DNA from 2 places in the Ferrimonas sp. YIN67 genome. Region 2 is predicted to be linked to the other one. Evidence: riboswitches for the same ligand, from Rfam matches in the RefSeq annotation. Region 2 holds a riboswitch; the other holds the start of a gene.
What was found. Region 2 has a riboswitch for lysine ahead of AC2D8U_RS08610 (Na+/H+ antiporter NhaC family protein). Riboswitches for the same ligand answer to the same signal wherever they lie in the genome.
Positions count from the first base shown of each region.

Region 1 (7,527 bases), on a different contig from region 2:
TATTCTGACTTCCTTATCTGAATTGGCAAAAGCTTAAGTAAACACATTGGCAAGCAAACACGTTGCCGACTACGACACAGTAAATCAACACTCTTCATCTAATATCTGTTTGCTTATCGCCATTATTATCCTCCCGGTTCAGCCTGACCCATAGGTTTCAGAGGCAGTGCTGGTGACCGCTGAGCCTTTCACATCTTCAGCTCCCGGCCCCCTCCTGCCAATGACTGTAGAGTCCCCTTTCCCAGGTGTTTGTATCGCAAAGATCTCAAACCTTTACTGTCCATCCCAAGAGTTCTTTGAGCATTTATATCAACGACTTGCCTAACATAGCATGGTAAGGTAGCGTATCGCTGCCCTGCCCATCGAGATCGGTAACGGGTCGCCAGGATGGCGTTTTAAACCCAATAAGGGACTCCTGACAAAAGGACCAATTGATCTTTTGCCTGGATCTCGCCTTTCACAGTTTATTAGGATGATAAATGAAGACACTTATTCAGGGAGCCGTTGTTATACCGGCATTAGTTTTCGCATTACAGGTTCCGGCCAGTGAAGCCAATACGGTTTCACAGGAAAGAAACTGGAGCATCGGATTAGGGGCGTATGCGTTCTCATTGGCCAATGACGACAACTCCGCCGCCGATTACGATTTCTCCGGATATAACCTGAATGCGGGTTACGCCTTTAACAACCATTTTCAGCTCAGAGGCACCTACTTTTCATTGGAAAATGACGATTTGAGTGCGCTGGAGAGCAAAGGCTATGACTTGATGGCCTATGGCGGCACCGGCTTGGCCCGAAAGGGGTTTAGGGCCTACGGCGGCGGCGGTTTCTTCTCCGATAAATGGACCCTTTCCGGAGTCAATGAGACGGTATCCGGCATTCAGTTCGGCGGCGGACTGGGCTACAACTGGGGCCCGGCAGCATTGGACTTCGCCCTGACATTGCGCCAGGCCAGTGAATATGAGGACTTCCTATGGGAGTCCGGCACCTACTTTGCCATGTCCGGCAACCTGACGATCTCATACCAGTTCTAGGCCACAGAGCGCCAACCCAGACATACCCTTGGAATGTGCTAATAACTTGGCCCCAGTATGGGGGCCAGTTTTATCCTGTTATCGAAAAGAGAAACTGCCTGCGAGGTTCAGGCCCCCTCTCTATCCTCCAGACAAAAATCCCTGCATGCCGATCAGGCCTCTATTCAAGGCCCCCCTTGCCCCATAGGGCCAGATGAAAGGGGAAGCACCGGGCCGACATCAGGCCCTGGGCAACCGCGGGATCCGCCGCCATGATCCCTTGGGCCGAGGCATCATCGTCGGCGCAAAGCACAACTATGCCAAAAACCTCCTCGGGGGCAGAGTCGGTGCGCCCTGCCATCAGCACCTGGCCTGACTCGGTCAATCCCTTGAGATAGTCAAAATGTGCGTTCAGGATCGCCGCCTCCCGGACGGTGGGCCCATCGACCAGCAGCTCAGGGCGCTCCAAACATAAACGATAAAGATAATGTGCCACCCTATCCTCCCAACCTTGTTAGTCCAGCAGTGCTGCATGCCTGACGGCGATTGATCTAACACTGCTCTCTTTGTTTGTCGCTAACATTCCGGACCCGTTCGCCCCATCCATAAACCCAATACATCATCCCATTCCTGGTCCCCACTGACGCGGGTCAACCTACCCTTGCTGATCTAGCTCAGAATCACCCTTTGTGACACAGTTCTCAAGCATCCCAGAGCCACTTTTGCTGTGTCAAAAACTCACCCGCCTGACTCACAGTCACCACCGACAGGGTGATTGACATCACCTCCTCCTGCATGTTTGAATGCTTGCGTCCCTTATTTGTAGCCGTCCAGATGGATGGTTGCCCGGGGCCAGAAGAGGAGCGTTGACCAGGCAGTCTGTACGAGGTGACCCAACACCGAAGAGCACAGATCAGGGGGATCAACGCCGAGATAAATCGTCGCTTGGGCGCTGCGATTTGTCGGTTGTGGAGGCTGAATCCTCGCAATTGTCACCCTTAGGTGGAGAGCTTCTGGTCTTTGCGATACCCCACACGCGCCGCAGTCCCACTGCCGCTGTAAGCCGCAAACACCAAGCTCTCCGAACTTAATCAGGATTTGTAAGTTCGAGAGAGACGTATGACCGTTCAACAAGCGCCATCCCAAGTATCAACCCCCCATCGCGTCGCGCCCCTGTCCGTCGCCAAATTTGGTGGCACCAGCGTTGCCGATTTCGCCGCGATGCAGCGTTGTGCCGAGCTGGTGGCCAGCCGCCCTCAGGTTCGCGTCGTAGTGGTCAGCGCCAGTGCCGGCGTCACCAACGCCCTGGTCATCCTTGGACAACAGCCCGCTTCCCCGATCCGGGCAGAGCAGCTTGAGATCATCCACCGTATTCAGCACGCCATCTGTGAGCCCCTGGCCGAGCCGGAGATCACCCGCCAGATCGACACCTGGCTGGATGAGCTGGCCACCCTGGCCACCGTGGGCCCCAGCAGTCAGAATCTCGCAGGCTGGCGAGATGAGATCCTGGCCTTTGGCGAGCGCTTCTCCTCCCTGCTGTTTAGCCGAGTGCTCGACCGCCAGCTCAGTGAAGCCAGCAGCCGCAGCTTCGATGTGCGCAAGGTGATGCGTACCGATAGCCAGCACGGTAAGGCTATGCCCCAGCAGGACGCGATCCGCACCCTGTGTCAGGCCGAACTGGCGCCGCTTCTGGGCGAGCAGGTGATCGTCACCCAAGGTTTTGTCGGCGCAGACACCAACGGCCACACCACCACCCTGGGCCGAGGCGGCTCCGACTTCAGTGCCGCCCTGCTGGCCGCCGGTCTGGGCGCCGATGAGGTGGAGATCTGGACCGATGTGCCCGGGATCTTCACCACGGATCCGCGCCTGTGCAGCGCCGCCCGGGCCATCGAGGAGATCAGTTTCAGCGAGGCCGCCGAACTGGCCACCTTCGGCGCCAAGGTGCTGCATCCGGCGACCCTGATCCCAGCAGTGGCCAACGACATCGCGGTGTTTGTCGGCTCCAGCCGTGAGCCCAAGCTCGGTGGGACCCGGATCCGGCCCACCACAGAGTCTCGCCCCATGGTGCGTGCCGTCGCCCTGCGTCGCCAGCAAACCCTGGTCACCGTCCACAGCATGAACATGCTGCACGCCACCGGCTTCCTGGCCGAGGTCTTCGCTATCCTGGCCCGCCATGAGATCAGCGTCGATCTGGTGACCACCTCAGAGGTCAGCATCGCCCTGACCCTGGATGAAGCGGGCAGCGCCGCCAACGGCCATGCCCTGCTGACCGATGCCGTCCTCGCCGAGCTTGGCCAGCTGGCCCGTGTCGAGGTAGAGCGCAACCTGGCGTTAGTCGCGGTGATCGGCAATGACGTCCACAGCCGCCCGGCGGTCAGTGAACACACCTTCACCACGGTGGCGCCGGACAACGTACGGATGATCTGCCAGGGCGCCAGCCCTCATAACCTCTGTTTCCTGGTGGACGAGGCCGTCGCCAATCAGGTGGTACAAAGGGTGCACGATCGCTTTATCGACGCGACCCTCTGAACTGTCCACCGACCCAATAAAACAAGCTCACGCTCATTAAGAGCATAAAAATTAGAAAGATAGGAACTACATCATGTCTCAGAACCAAACCCTCCCTGCTTGGGAACAGCTGCTGCAACAACTGGAAGCGGGCACAGTGCGGGCCGCCTACCAGGATGAGCAGGGCAATTGGCACGCCAACACCGATGTGAAGAAGGGGATCCTCTCCGTCTTCCCGGCTGGCGAGATGGTGAGCTTCCACCCGGACTTTCCCGGCGCCGTCGACAAGCACAACCTGGCCCCGCGCACCTTTACGCCGGAGGATGGCGTACGCCAGGTCCCGGGGGGCTCAGCCGTGCGCCGTGGTGCATACGTCGCCAAGGGCGTGGTGATCATGCCACCGGCCTACATTAACATCGGTGCCTTCGTCGATGCCGGTACCATGGTGGACTCCCACGCCCTGGTCGGCTCCTGTGCTCAGATCGGCAAGAACGTCCACCTCTCTGCCGCCGTGCAGATCGGCGGTGTCCTCGAGCCTGTTGGGATGGCTCCGGTGATCGTGGAAGACGACGCCTTTATCGGTGCTGGTTGTGTCCTGGTGGAGGGAGTGATCGTGAAAAAAGGTGCCGTGCTGGCCCCGGGCGTCTTCCTTTCCGCCTCCGTTCCTGTCTATGACATGGTTAACGAGCGTCAACTGGAGAAAGGCGAGCCGATCCCGGAAAATGCCGTAGTGGTTCCTGGAAGCCGTCCGGCCAGCAGCGAGTGGGGGCAAAAGATGGGCCTGACCGTCCAGTGTCCGGTGATCATCAAGTACCGTGACGCCAGCTCCGACGCCTCCCTCGTGCTGGAAGAGGCGCTGCGCTAAATGAGCGGGATCCAACACGGACACAGCTTAGTGCTGCAACAGGCTGCCGGATCCATCGGCAGTTCCTTCTACGCCTACGATCTCGACGGCCTGTCCAGCCACCTGGCCGAGCTGCAAAGGGGGATCCAGCCGGGCACTACCAAACTCTGGTACGCGGTTAAGGCTAATCCCCTCTCCAGCGTGATCCAGGCACTGGATGCTCAGGGCTTTGGCTTTGATGTGGCCAGTCCCGGCGAACTTAACCAGGTGCTGGCCCAGGGCGTCTGTCCGTCGCGGATCCTCAATACCGGACCGGTGAAAACCCCGGCCATGCTGGAGGAGTTCATCACCAAGGGCGTACGGATCTTCGTCCTGGAAAGCCACCAGCAGGCACAGGATCTGGCCGAGATCTGTCAAAGCCGTGGCGTTCGCGTCGATGTACTCTTTCGCGTGCAACTGCCCTGGCCCAAGAGCGATGATGGCAGCATCAACGTCCTCGGCGGCAGTGATGCGACCCCTTTCGGTCTGACGCCAGAGCAGTGGATGCCCAGCGAGCTGAGATTGGCCGACGAACTGAACCTGATCGGGGTCCACTGCTTCCAGTGGGGCAATATCCTCGATGCCCAGGAGCTGATCGCCAACTGGCAAAGCGCCATGCCACGCCTGGCTACGTTGCTGGACGCCTGGCAGGTGGCCGAGCCCATCGTCGATCTCGGCGGTGGCCTGGGCATTCCCTACATCAACCAGAGCCAACAGCTGGACTGGCAAACCGTCTGTGCCGCCCTCGGCCAGCTAAAGAGCCAGTACAACCTGGGGCAGTGCTGGATGGAGCTGGGGCGCTACGCCGTAGGCCCCTACGGCTACTACCTCAGCCCGGTGGCCGACATCAAGGTGAACCAGGGGGTCCGCTTTGCGGTGATCGAAGGGGGCAGTCAACACGCCCTGCGTCCGGCCCTGACCGGCCAGGCCTTCCCGGTTCAATCCCTCAACGGAGGAGAGGCCGATCTCCAGCCATTCCAGATCCGCGGCGCCCTGTGCACCGGCCTGGATAACCTGGGGGATGTGCAATTGCCCGGCACCCTTGAGCGGGGGGACTGGCTCTGTTTCAGCCAGGCGGGGGCCTACGGTTTCACCGAGAGCATGCCCTACTTCCTGTGCCATACCCTGCCCGCCGAGATCACCCTCAGCGAGGGTCGCTTCGAAGTGGTGCGCCCGGCCCGGACCGCCAGCCACTATCTGGCTTAATGACAAGCGCTTAGCTAATAGCCACAAGCCGTTAGCTAAGCGCTGAATTTCAAACAGACAATCAGCATGATCAGTAAAACCCACATCCAAGTCGCCGAGCACCCCACAGGCGTCGGGCTCACCATTCCGGTGATCACCGTCGATGCGGGCCAGCCCGGCCCCAGCGTCTATATCCAGGCCAACCTGCATGGCGCCGAAGTTCAGGGTAACGCGGTGATCCACCACCTGCTGGAGGCCTTCAAGGCCAACCCGCCCAAGGGTAAGGTGGTACTCGTCCCCCTGGCCAACCCTATCGGCATTAACCACAAGAACGGCGAATTCACCCTGGGTCGCTTCGATCCCGTCACCGGCGTCAACTGGAACCGCCAGTATCACTTCGATGGCAGTGGGATCGCGCAGTTTGTCAGTGAGCATCTCGACAGCGACGAGGCCCAAATCCGTCAGCAGTTTCGACAACAGCTGGCAGCACAACTGGAGCAGCGTCTTCAAGATCCCTGGGGCCTCACTGTAGGAGCGCACCTCTGCCTGCGGCTGCAACGCATGGCGGTTGACGCCGATATTGTGCTGGATCTGCATACCGGCCCGGTCTCCGGACGGCACCTCTATGTGCCCAAGTATGCCCGCCAGCGCGCCCGGGATTTTAATATTCCCCTCAATATCCTGATGGACAGTGATTTTGGGGGTGCCCTGGACGAGGCCACCTTCAGCCCCTGGTGGCAGCTGAGCGAGCACTTTGCCCAAGCGGGCCGCTCGCTGCCTGTACTGGTGGATGGCTTCACCCTGGAGCTCGGCTCCCAGGAATACCTGAATGTCGAGGCCGCCAAGCGGGATGCCATGGGGGTGCTCAACTACCTTCAGCGCAGCCACCTGTCCGCCCCCTGGGAGGCATTGTGGGACGAGCAGCCCTACCAGATCGAGCCAGTTACCCTGCATGCCTGTGAACTGGCCGATTACAAGGCATTCTACAGCCCCAGAGGTGGCCAGGTGGAATACCTGGCCAAGCTGGAACAGCCTTTGCCCGCCGGTACCCCCATGGCCCGACTGTGGCACTTTGATCAGCTGGGTGAGCCGCAAAGCGAGGGGCTGTGCGAAACCCTGACCCTCCCCTGCGATGCCATCCCTGTGTTGCACTTCGCCTCGGTGAGTGTCCAGCGCGGCACCGAGCTCTACAAGGTTCTGACCAACACCTTTGAGCTCTGATCAAAAAACGCGAAGCCTCGGCTTCGCGTTTTGCTTTTCCTCTCACCTGCGCCCCTGGTGAGGGCGGTCGGTTCACTCCAGCAGACGACGAACCCTCGGCCCCACCTCTTCAAGAAACGCGTCCGCCTGATCGAACACCCCAAGCATCTTAATAAAGCCATGGATCACCCCTTCATAGAGGCGGTACTCCACCGGTACCCCCGCCGCCCGCAACTTCTCGGCATAATGTTCACCGTCACTGCACAGGGGATCATACTCGGCACAGTAGATCAGGGTGGGCGGCAGTTTGCTGTGATCCTGGGCAACCATGGGGGCGCAGTAGGGATCGGCCCCATCCTCCGCGGTGCGCACATAGTGGTTCCAGTAATACGCCAGGCTCTCCTGCTGCAACAGATACCCCTGGCCATGGGCCTGCGCCGAGGGGGAGTGCCAACCATATTGCAGGGCGGGGTACACCAGCACCTGGCACGCCAGGCTGGGATACCCTTCATCCCGAGCACGCAGCGCCACCGCCGCGGCCAGATTGCCCCCCGCACTGTCACCAAACAGGCCGATCCGCGCCGGATCCAGCCCCAAACGGTCGGCCCGGGCAAACGCCCACAGGGTCGCAGCAAAACAGTCATCCAGGGGGATCGGGTACTTGTGCTCGGGCGCTTTCTGATAGTTAACCGCGATCACCACAGCACCGGTGGCGTTGGCCAGGGCCCGGCTGAAGGG
Region 1 is NZ_JBXVVJ010000008.1:209,703-217,229, reverse strand. Features, by position in the region: gene AC2D8U_RS16815 (hypothetical protein) at 1-1, opposite strand, end outside; gene AC2D8U_RS16810 (hypothetical protein) at 480-1,034, shown strand; gene AC2D8U_RS16805 (YciI family protein) at 1,195-1,509, opposite strand; lysine riboswitch at 1,862-2,034, shown strand; gene lysC (lysine-sensitive aspartokinase 3) at 2,133-3,542, shown strand; gene AC2D8U_RS16795 (2,3,4,5-tetrahydropyridine-2,6-dicarboxylate N-succinyltransferase) at 3,616-4,386, shown strand; gene AC2D8U_RS16790 (PLP-dependent decarboxylase) at 4,387-5,610, shown strand; gene AC2D8U_RS16785 (succinylglutamate desuccinylase/aspartoacylase family protein) at 5,677-6,810, shown strand; gene AC2D8U_RS16780 (alpha/beta hydrolase) at 6,883-7,527, opposite strand, start outside.
Region 1: another riboswitch for lysine. It lies ahead of lysC (lysine-sensitive aspartokinase 3); the one in region 2 lies ahead of AC2D8U_RS08610 (Na+/H+ antiporter NhaC family protein).

Region 2 (7,527 bases):
GCGGGATTGGGGTGAAATGCCCCAGGGCGTTGATATTGGTATATCGGCTGACTGCTATCGGGATAGTCAAATTCGCTGTGGATGCCGTATTGGGTATAGCTGTCAATAAAGCCCGGATATATCCAATGATCCTGAAGATTGATCTCGGTCGCCCCGGGAGGGATCTTATTATTGTCGGCGATGGCCAGGATCCGCTCACCTTTAACAATCAAGGCGGCATTATGAAGGATCTCCCCGGGTGCTATCACCAGATTTGCATGGGTAAAAGCGGTGAGCCGAGGTGTTTTATCGCGGATCGTCAATTCGTATTGCAGCGGAACGGCGATGACGAGATTGAACTGTACGAGGCCAAGCAGGAGCAGGGTGAGCCATTTTCCCCAACATCGCATTACGACATCCTGTTGTAATAAAGGGTTTCAGGTTGCCATGTTAGCAAAAAGAAGGTCGGCTGTGGGGGACTGGTTAAGCTCTTATCAGAGATGTTGATGGACAATATGTAACAAAAACGGCCGCAGGAGGCGGCCGTTTATCTAAGTGTGGAATGATTTACTTGATCAGGAAATCTTCCAGAGAAGCACCGGCATCCAGGCGCTCCTTGATTGCCTTTGGAGTGCGGCCTTGGCCGGTCCAGGTAATATGTTCACCGTCTACGGTGATCTCATATTTGGCCGGGCGTGGTGCGCGCTTCTTGCGAGGAGCGGCTTCGGCTAAGGCGCCGAGTTCGTCCAGGCTGATCCCATCTTGAGCCAGTTGCTGGCGGATCGCTTCAATTTTAGCCAGGCGCTCAGCATTGGCTTCTTGTTCGGCTTTGAGTTCATCTTCGCGCTCATCGGCAATGGCTTGCATTTTGCCGATGACTTCTTGCAGTTCGTCCAGGGTCAAGCCTTTCAATTGAGCCTTCAGGCGGCGACCGTGCGTCAAGATTTCCAGAAAATCTGCCATTGGAGTTATCCTTAAAATGATGATGCTTTCGAGGAAAGTATTAAATGTTTGGTAAAAGAATAAATCTTTTTTTTTGAAATGCAAACCCGTCTTTAATTATTTCCGATGATTATTCCCATCGTGACATGTGGCAGTACCCGGTTGAGCGTGTTGGCTAGAGCCATTGGTTCCAGCACAAATCTGTGATCGGACTCGTTCTACCGTAGCTGCAAGCTGCGCTGTAATAACTCTGATGTAATAATGCTGGCATTGAAAGGAAGGCAGTCAGTTCATCTTGCTGAACTCAAACTGCACGGAAATTAAATAAGGTGTAAGCAATGAAAGTGGTGGTGGCGATAAAGCCGGTGAGGGGGCTTGCACAAATCGACAAGGATACGCTGACTCATAGTGAAATAGTCATGGATCCTTTCAGTGCCGTGGCATTGGAGCGGGCGCTTCAATTGCAGGAGTTGGGGTGTGTGACCGAGGTGGTCGCGATCTCCGTGGCGGATGAGGATGCGGAATCCGTATTACGCACGGCATTGGCAATGGGGGCGGACCAGGCCGTTCGGATCTCAGCCGATGCCGGGCACCCGGAAGTGGTGGCTAAGCTGCTGGCGGCCTGGGCAGCGCGGCAGGGAGCGGACCTGCTGCTGCTGGGCAAGCAATCGGAGGATGGCGATCATCACCAAGTGGCTCAAAGGCTCGCCGGGCTGCTGGGTTGGCCCCAGGCCAGTGCCGTCAGCCTGCTGTCGATTGAGGACTCACAACTGCGGGTTCGTGTGGAGCAAGGGCGGGCCTGGCACACCCTGGCCCTGAGCACGCCAGCGGTGATCAGTTGCGATCTGCGCCTGGCGGAGCCCAGGTTTGCCAAGTTGCCGGCGCTGCTTAAGGCGCGAAAAGCCCAGATTGTCTGCTGGACACCGGAACAGCTCGCTATCGAGGTTCGTCCTCAATGGCGCAGCCTGGCACGTCATGCCAGTCGCGGTGAGCGTTTAGGCTGCCGGGTGGACAGCGTGGCCAGCTTGGTCGACCATTTACGAAATCGTGCAAAGGTATTGTGATGAGCACATTGATCTTAACCGGCCCAGTGGCGGCCGATTGTGATGAGGTATCTCGCCTGGTATCCGCCGCGGCCAAGTTGCCTGGCCCCTGCCACCTGATGGTGTTTGGTGGCGACCCCCTGGCCAGCCAGTTGGCCAGGTTAGCGGGGGTGGAGAGAGTCCATTGGGTCGATGAAACACGACTGCCGTTGGCTCAATCGTTGGCCGAGCCATTGAGTCAATGGGTCCGTCAGCAAGGGTACAGCCATCTCCTGATGGCGGCCAATTCCGCCGGCAAGGATCTCCTGCCCCGGATCGCGGCCCTGCTCGATGGCCCCATGGTGTCCGAGGTGGTCGCCATTAAAGCCGCCGACCAGTTTGTTCGGCCGATCTATGCCGGTGCTGTGCTCGAGACGGTACAGACTCTGGTTACGCCTGTCCTTTGCAGCGTACGCACCGGTGGGTTTACTCCGGTGAATGCAGCACCTCCTGTGGCGATCTTGCCGGTGACGTTGGCCCTGGCCCCCTCCTTGGCACGACTCTTGTCCTGCCAGACGATCGACAGTGAACGACCGGCCTTGGAGCAGGCCAGGGTAGTGATTGGTGCAGGGCGAGGCATCGAGAATGCGGAGCAGTTTGCTCTGGTTGAACGGCTCGCCGACCGATTGGGGGCCGCGATTGGTGGCTCCCGGGCCTTGGTGGATCTGGGTTTGATTGATAATGAGTACCAAATCGGTCAGACCGGCAAGATCATCGCTCCGGATCTCTATATTGCCATCGGGATCTCGGGGGCGACGCAACACCTGGCGGGGATCAAGGAGGCGGGCGTCATAGTGGCCATCGATCTTGATGAGCAGGCGCCCTTGATGCAACAGGCGGACTATGCCCTGCAGGGGGATCTCAACCAGGTGTTGCCTGCCCTACTGGCTGAACTGGAAAAATAACGAGACAAGGATCCCAAAATGGCGGTACCTTCTGGCTAATCCCCCTTTAAATATGGTTAGAATGTCGCCGTTGATTAGTCCCCATAGGATTAATCACTGCCTAAGTCAGGTAGAGGCGCACTGCCTATCAGTAACCCAGTCGAGGTGGAGAACCGATAACGCTGGGCCAAAGGAGTTAGTGCCGAAGTGGTTAGGGGGGTCGCTCCCGGCTGCTGGGGTTGTATCGAACAGGTGCAACACTGCCATAGTGATCTCTGTTAAGGATGACAGGTCCAGATTATCTATGGAGCGCTACTGAAAGGACGGTGGATCATCATCCATGATTTCCCCCCGCGGCTCGTGCCGTGTCAGTTGCCTCCATCTTAAATAACGACGATTAGATAAAAGATGGTTTCTTTCGATTTTGCCAATTCGGTATTTTCCCTGCTGCCGCCGCTAGTGGCGATTGTGCTGGCGGTCATGACCCGCCGTGTTCTGCTCTCCCTGGGTCTAGGGATCCTGGTCGGTGTCCTGATGGCCAACGGCTTTTCTCCCCTGGATAGCGTGACGGATCTGTTTTCCCGTGCCATTGGCCAGTTCTGGTCCGACGGCGCCATCGACGATTGGAACGTGCCGCTGCTGGGTTTCCTGGTGGTATTGGGCATGACCATTGCCCTGATCAATACCTCCGGCGCCGCCAAGGCCTTTGCGACCTGGGCTCGTACCCGGATCCGCACCCGCAAGCAGGCGCGGCTGATGACCATGGCGTTGGGTTTTGTGATCTTTATTGATGACTATTTCAACACCCTGACCGTGGGCTCTGTGGCCAAGCCGGTGGCGGATGATCACAATATCTCCCGCGAAGAGCTGTCCTACGGGGTGGACTCCACCGCAGCCCCTGTCTGTGTCATGGCACCGCTCTCCTCCTGGGGGGCCTACATTGTCGGCCTGATCGGTACCATCTTCGCGGCTCGCGGGCTGGAGCTGGGGGCCCTGACCAGCTTCCTGCAGATGATCCCGATGAACCTCTATGCCATCTTCGCCCTGGTGATGTTGGCCTGTGTGATCGCCTTCGATATCCGTATTGGCCCAATGGCCGGTGCCGCCAAGCGCGCCCGCGAAGACGGCCAACTGTGGGACAGCCGCAAGGGCAACCCGCCGGGCGTGGATGAGAAGCTGGCGATCGCCGACAATGGCTCAGTCTGGGGTCTGCTGCTGCCGATCCTGGCGCTGATCATCGCTTCCATCTACTTCATCCTGTCCACCGGTGCTGCCGGTCTGGATGAGGGTGAAGCCTTCTCCGTCATGCGCGCCCTGGAAGAGACCGAAACCACCATTGCCCTGTTTATGGCCTCCCTGGTGAGCCTGGTGGTGGCTTTGATGATGTCCCTGAGCCAGGGGATCCGAGCCAAGGTCGTGGGTCAGGCGCTGTTGAGCGGCACCAAGTCCATGTTGCCAGCGGTCTACATTCTGGTGTTTGCCTGGACCATTGCCGGCGTGATCGGTGATCTGGAAACCGGGACCTTCCTGGCCTCACTGGTGGGAAGCACTACGCCTCTGTGGCTGCTGCCGGTATTGATCTTCCTGCTGGCGGGGATCTGCGCCTTCTCCACCGGCTCCAGCTGGGGCACCTTTGCCATCATGCTGCCCATCGCTGCGGACATGGCGATTGCCGCCGATATCGCCATGTTGCTGCCGATGATGGCCGCAGTGTTGGCCGGTGCGGTCTTCGGTGATCACTGCTCGCCAATCTCCGATACCACTGTACTCTCCGGTACCGGTGCTGGCTGTCACCACATCGATCACGTGACCACTCAACTGCCCTATGCGGTGACCGTGGCCCTGATCGCTGCACTGGGTTACCTGGCTATCGGGATCACCGGCTCTGCGACCGTGGGCTTCGTGGTCAGTAGCGTGGCCCTGATCGCCGCCGTCGTGGTGCTGCGTGGCGTGAGTGCCCGTCAAGTCCTGGCCAAGGCGTGATGGCGAAAACGCCAAACAGCTAACGCTAATGCCAACCGGCGGTGGTCTCCACCGCCGGTTTTTTATAGGATCGCACCTTCACTATCGGGGGACCCACCTTTGGCTCAGCTCTATTTCTACTACTCGGCCATGAATGCCGGCAAATCGACTTCCTTGCTGCAGTCGGCCTACAACTATCGTGAGCGGGGCATGGTCCCGTTGGTGCTGACGGCGGCGCTGGATGACCGCTACGGTGTTGGTAAGGTGACTTCGCGGATCGGCCTGGAGTCTGATGCCCTGATCTTCAATGGCAGCGATAACATTGTCGCTCTGGTGGAAGCCCAGCTGGCCAAAGGGCCGGTGGACTGTGTGCTGGTGGATGAGAGCCAGTTCATGTCCAAGCTCCAGGTGCGTCAGCTGACCCAGATCGTCGATCGGCATGATATTCCTGTGCTGTGTTATGGCCTGCGTACCGATTTTCGCGGGGAGCTGTTTGAAGGGGCCCATTATCTGCTGGCCTGGGCCGACAAGCTGGTAGAGCTCAAGACCATCTGTCATTGTGGTCGTAAGGCCAATATGGTGGTGCGGTTGGATGGTGCGGGTAACCCGGTTCGGGATGGTGCCCAGGTCCAGATCGGAGGCAATGACAGTTATGTTTCCATGTGCCGTAAGCATTTTCGCGAGTTGGCCTGGGACTGAGTCCTGAAGAGCCGACGCCCTGCGTCGGCTTTTTTTGGTCTTAGCCGGGCTGTTTGGCTCCGCAACTCTGCCGGATCACCAATTCGGTTTTGATGGTGGTGGGCCCCTGCTCCTCCTGGTTGAGTTGGCGGATCAGGCTGTCGACCAGGATCTCGCCAGCCAGTCGAGTGTCCTGTCGCACCGTTGTCAGGGGGGGAGAGGTGAAGCTGGCTACCGGAATGTCATCAAAGCCCACCAGGGCGATCTCCTGAGGCACTCGAACACCACGCTCCTGCAGGGCCCGCATGGCACCGATGGCGATCAGATCACTGGCGGTGAAGATGGCATCCAGATCATTGACCCGATCCAGCAGGGACAAAGTGGCCTGATAACCGGCGTCTTCGTTGGTGATGGCGTCTCGCTGCAAGGTCGGATCGATCGCCACACCGGACTGCACCTGGGCCTGTACATAGCCCTGGTAACGTTGAAAAAACTCAGGGTAATGGTTGGATGCGGTGCCGATAAAGGCGATGCGACGGCGCCCCTGTTTGAGCAGGTGTTGGGTGGCGTCGAAGCCACCCTGATGATTATTGCAGCCGACCGAGACACCACAGGTGGAGGCCTGCTGTGGCCCCCAGCGGACAAAGGGGGTGCCTTGGGCTTCCAGCTGTTGCAGTTTGGGCTGGTAGTCGATGGCGTCTCCATAGCCCAGCAGGATCAGTCCATCGGCCTTGTGGCTGTCTCCATAGTCGGCGGTCCAGTCATCGGAAAGTTGCTGGAAGGAGATCAGGAGATCGTAGCCCTGACGGGCACACGCCCGGGTGATGGAGCCGAGCATGGCATGAAAGAAGGGGTTGATCAGCGAGTCGTCACTGGTGGGATCTTCAAACAGTAGCAGGGCCAGTGTCGTACTGTGTTGGGAGCGCAGGCTACTGGCGTGCTTATCCACCTTGTAATTCAGCTCACGGGCGATCCGCTGGACCAGCTCGACGGTTTCCGCTTTAACCAGTGGACTGTTGCGCAGGGCGCGGGACACGGTGGACTGGGAAACACCGGCCAGGTGGGCGATATCAAAGGAGGTGGCTTTGTTCTTACTCAATTGGGCTGTTCCGTCGCATAGTTCCTTGGCGGCCAATATACCCTAAGTGCTGTGGGCTGCCAGTGATTAAATTGCCTTCTCTTACCAAGTTTACGGCTGCGCCTGGCTCTGAGAGCAGGAAGCGGACAGGGGCGTCTGTCGACATTCTTAGCCGGGTAGGGCGCGCGCGTGGGCAATTTGTTTTTCAGACCCGGCTTTCGCCTCTTCCCTTGTCTCCATCAATGTCAGTAACATAGTGAGTTTGTAGTTTGTAAAGTCGTACTCTTATGCCTGTTTCCTTTCCGTTCGATGATGCCATGATCCGCAAGCAGTTTCCTGAGGCGACCTTTGCCAGGGGGCTGGGGTATTTCGAGCAGGAGCGGGTGATGGAACTGCGCGTGGAGCCGTCAGGGAAGCAGATCTTTGCTCGAGTCCAGGGACGGGGTGAGGCGCACTACGAGGTCGCGGTGGAGTTCGATCGTCGGACCCGGCGCAAGTTTATGGGCCACTGCAGCTGCCCGGTGGGGTTTAACTGTAAGCATGTGGTGGCGACTCTGCTGGCCGCTTTGTATCAGGATGAGAAGGAGTCACGGCAATACCAGGCCTGGTTGCGCCGCCTGAACGAAGTGATGGCGCAGCCGGTTGCCAAGGCGAGTGAGCAGCAAGTGGTGTTTCGACTGTCCCGCAAGCATCAGGCGGATCCTGCGCGGCGGATCTACGCTCAGATCGGGGTGCGCCGTGCACTGAAAAAAGGGGGCTGGAGCAAGATCTCGGTCAAGCCGATCCGTGCGTTCCTCAGCGGCTACAGCACAGTGCCTCTTCCCGATGGGGCCCGGGAGATCCTGGAGCTGCTGTTGACGGGAACGCCGAGCTATTATGAGGGCGAGCTGTTTATCCATTCGGATCTGCATCGCCTGGCGCT
Region 2 is NZ_JBXVVJ010000003.1:307,920-315,446, reverse strand. Features, by position in the region: gene AC2D8U_RS08630 (amidohydrolase family protein) at 1-389, opposite strand, end outside; gene AC2D8U_RS08625 (H-NS histone family protein) at 547-942, opposite strand; gene AC2D8U_RS08620 (electron transfer flavoprotein subunit beta/FixA family protein) at 1,260-1,985, shown strand; gene AC2D8U_RS08615 (electron transfer flavoprotein subunit alpha/FixB family protein) at 1,985-2,908, shown strand; lysine riboswitch at 3,011-3,210, shown strand; gene AC2D8U_RS08610 (Na+/H+ antiporter NhaC family protein) at 3,296-4,870, shown strand; gene AC2D8U_RS08605 (thymidine kinase) at 4,970-5,548, shown strand; gene AC2D8U_RS08600 (LacI family DNA-binding transcriptional regulator) at 5,589-6,626, opposite strand; gene AC2D8U_RS08595 (DEAD/DEAH box helicase) at 6,893-7,527, shown strand, end outside.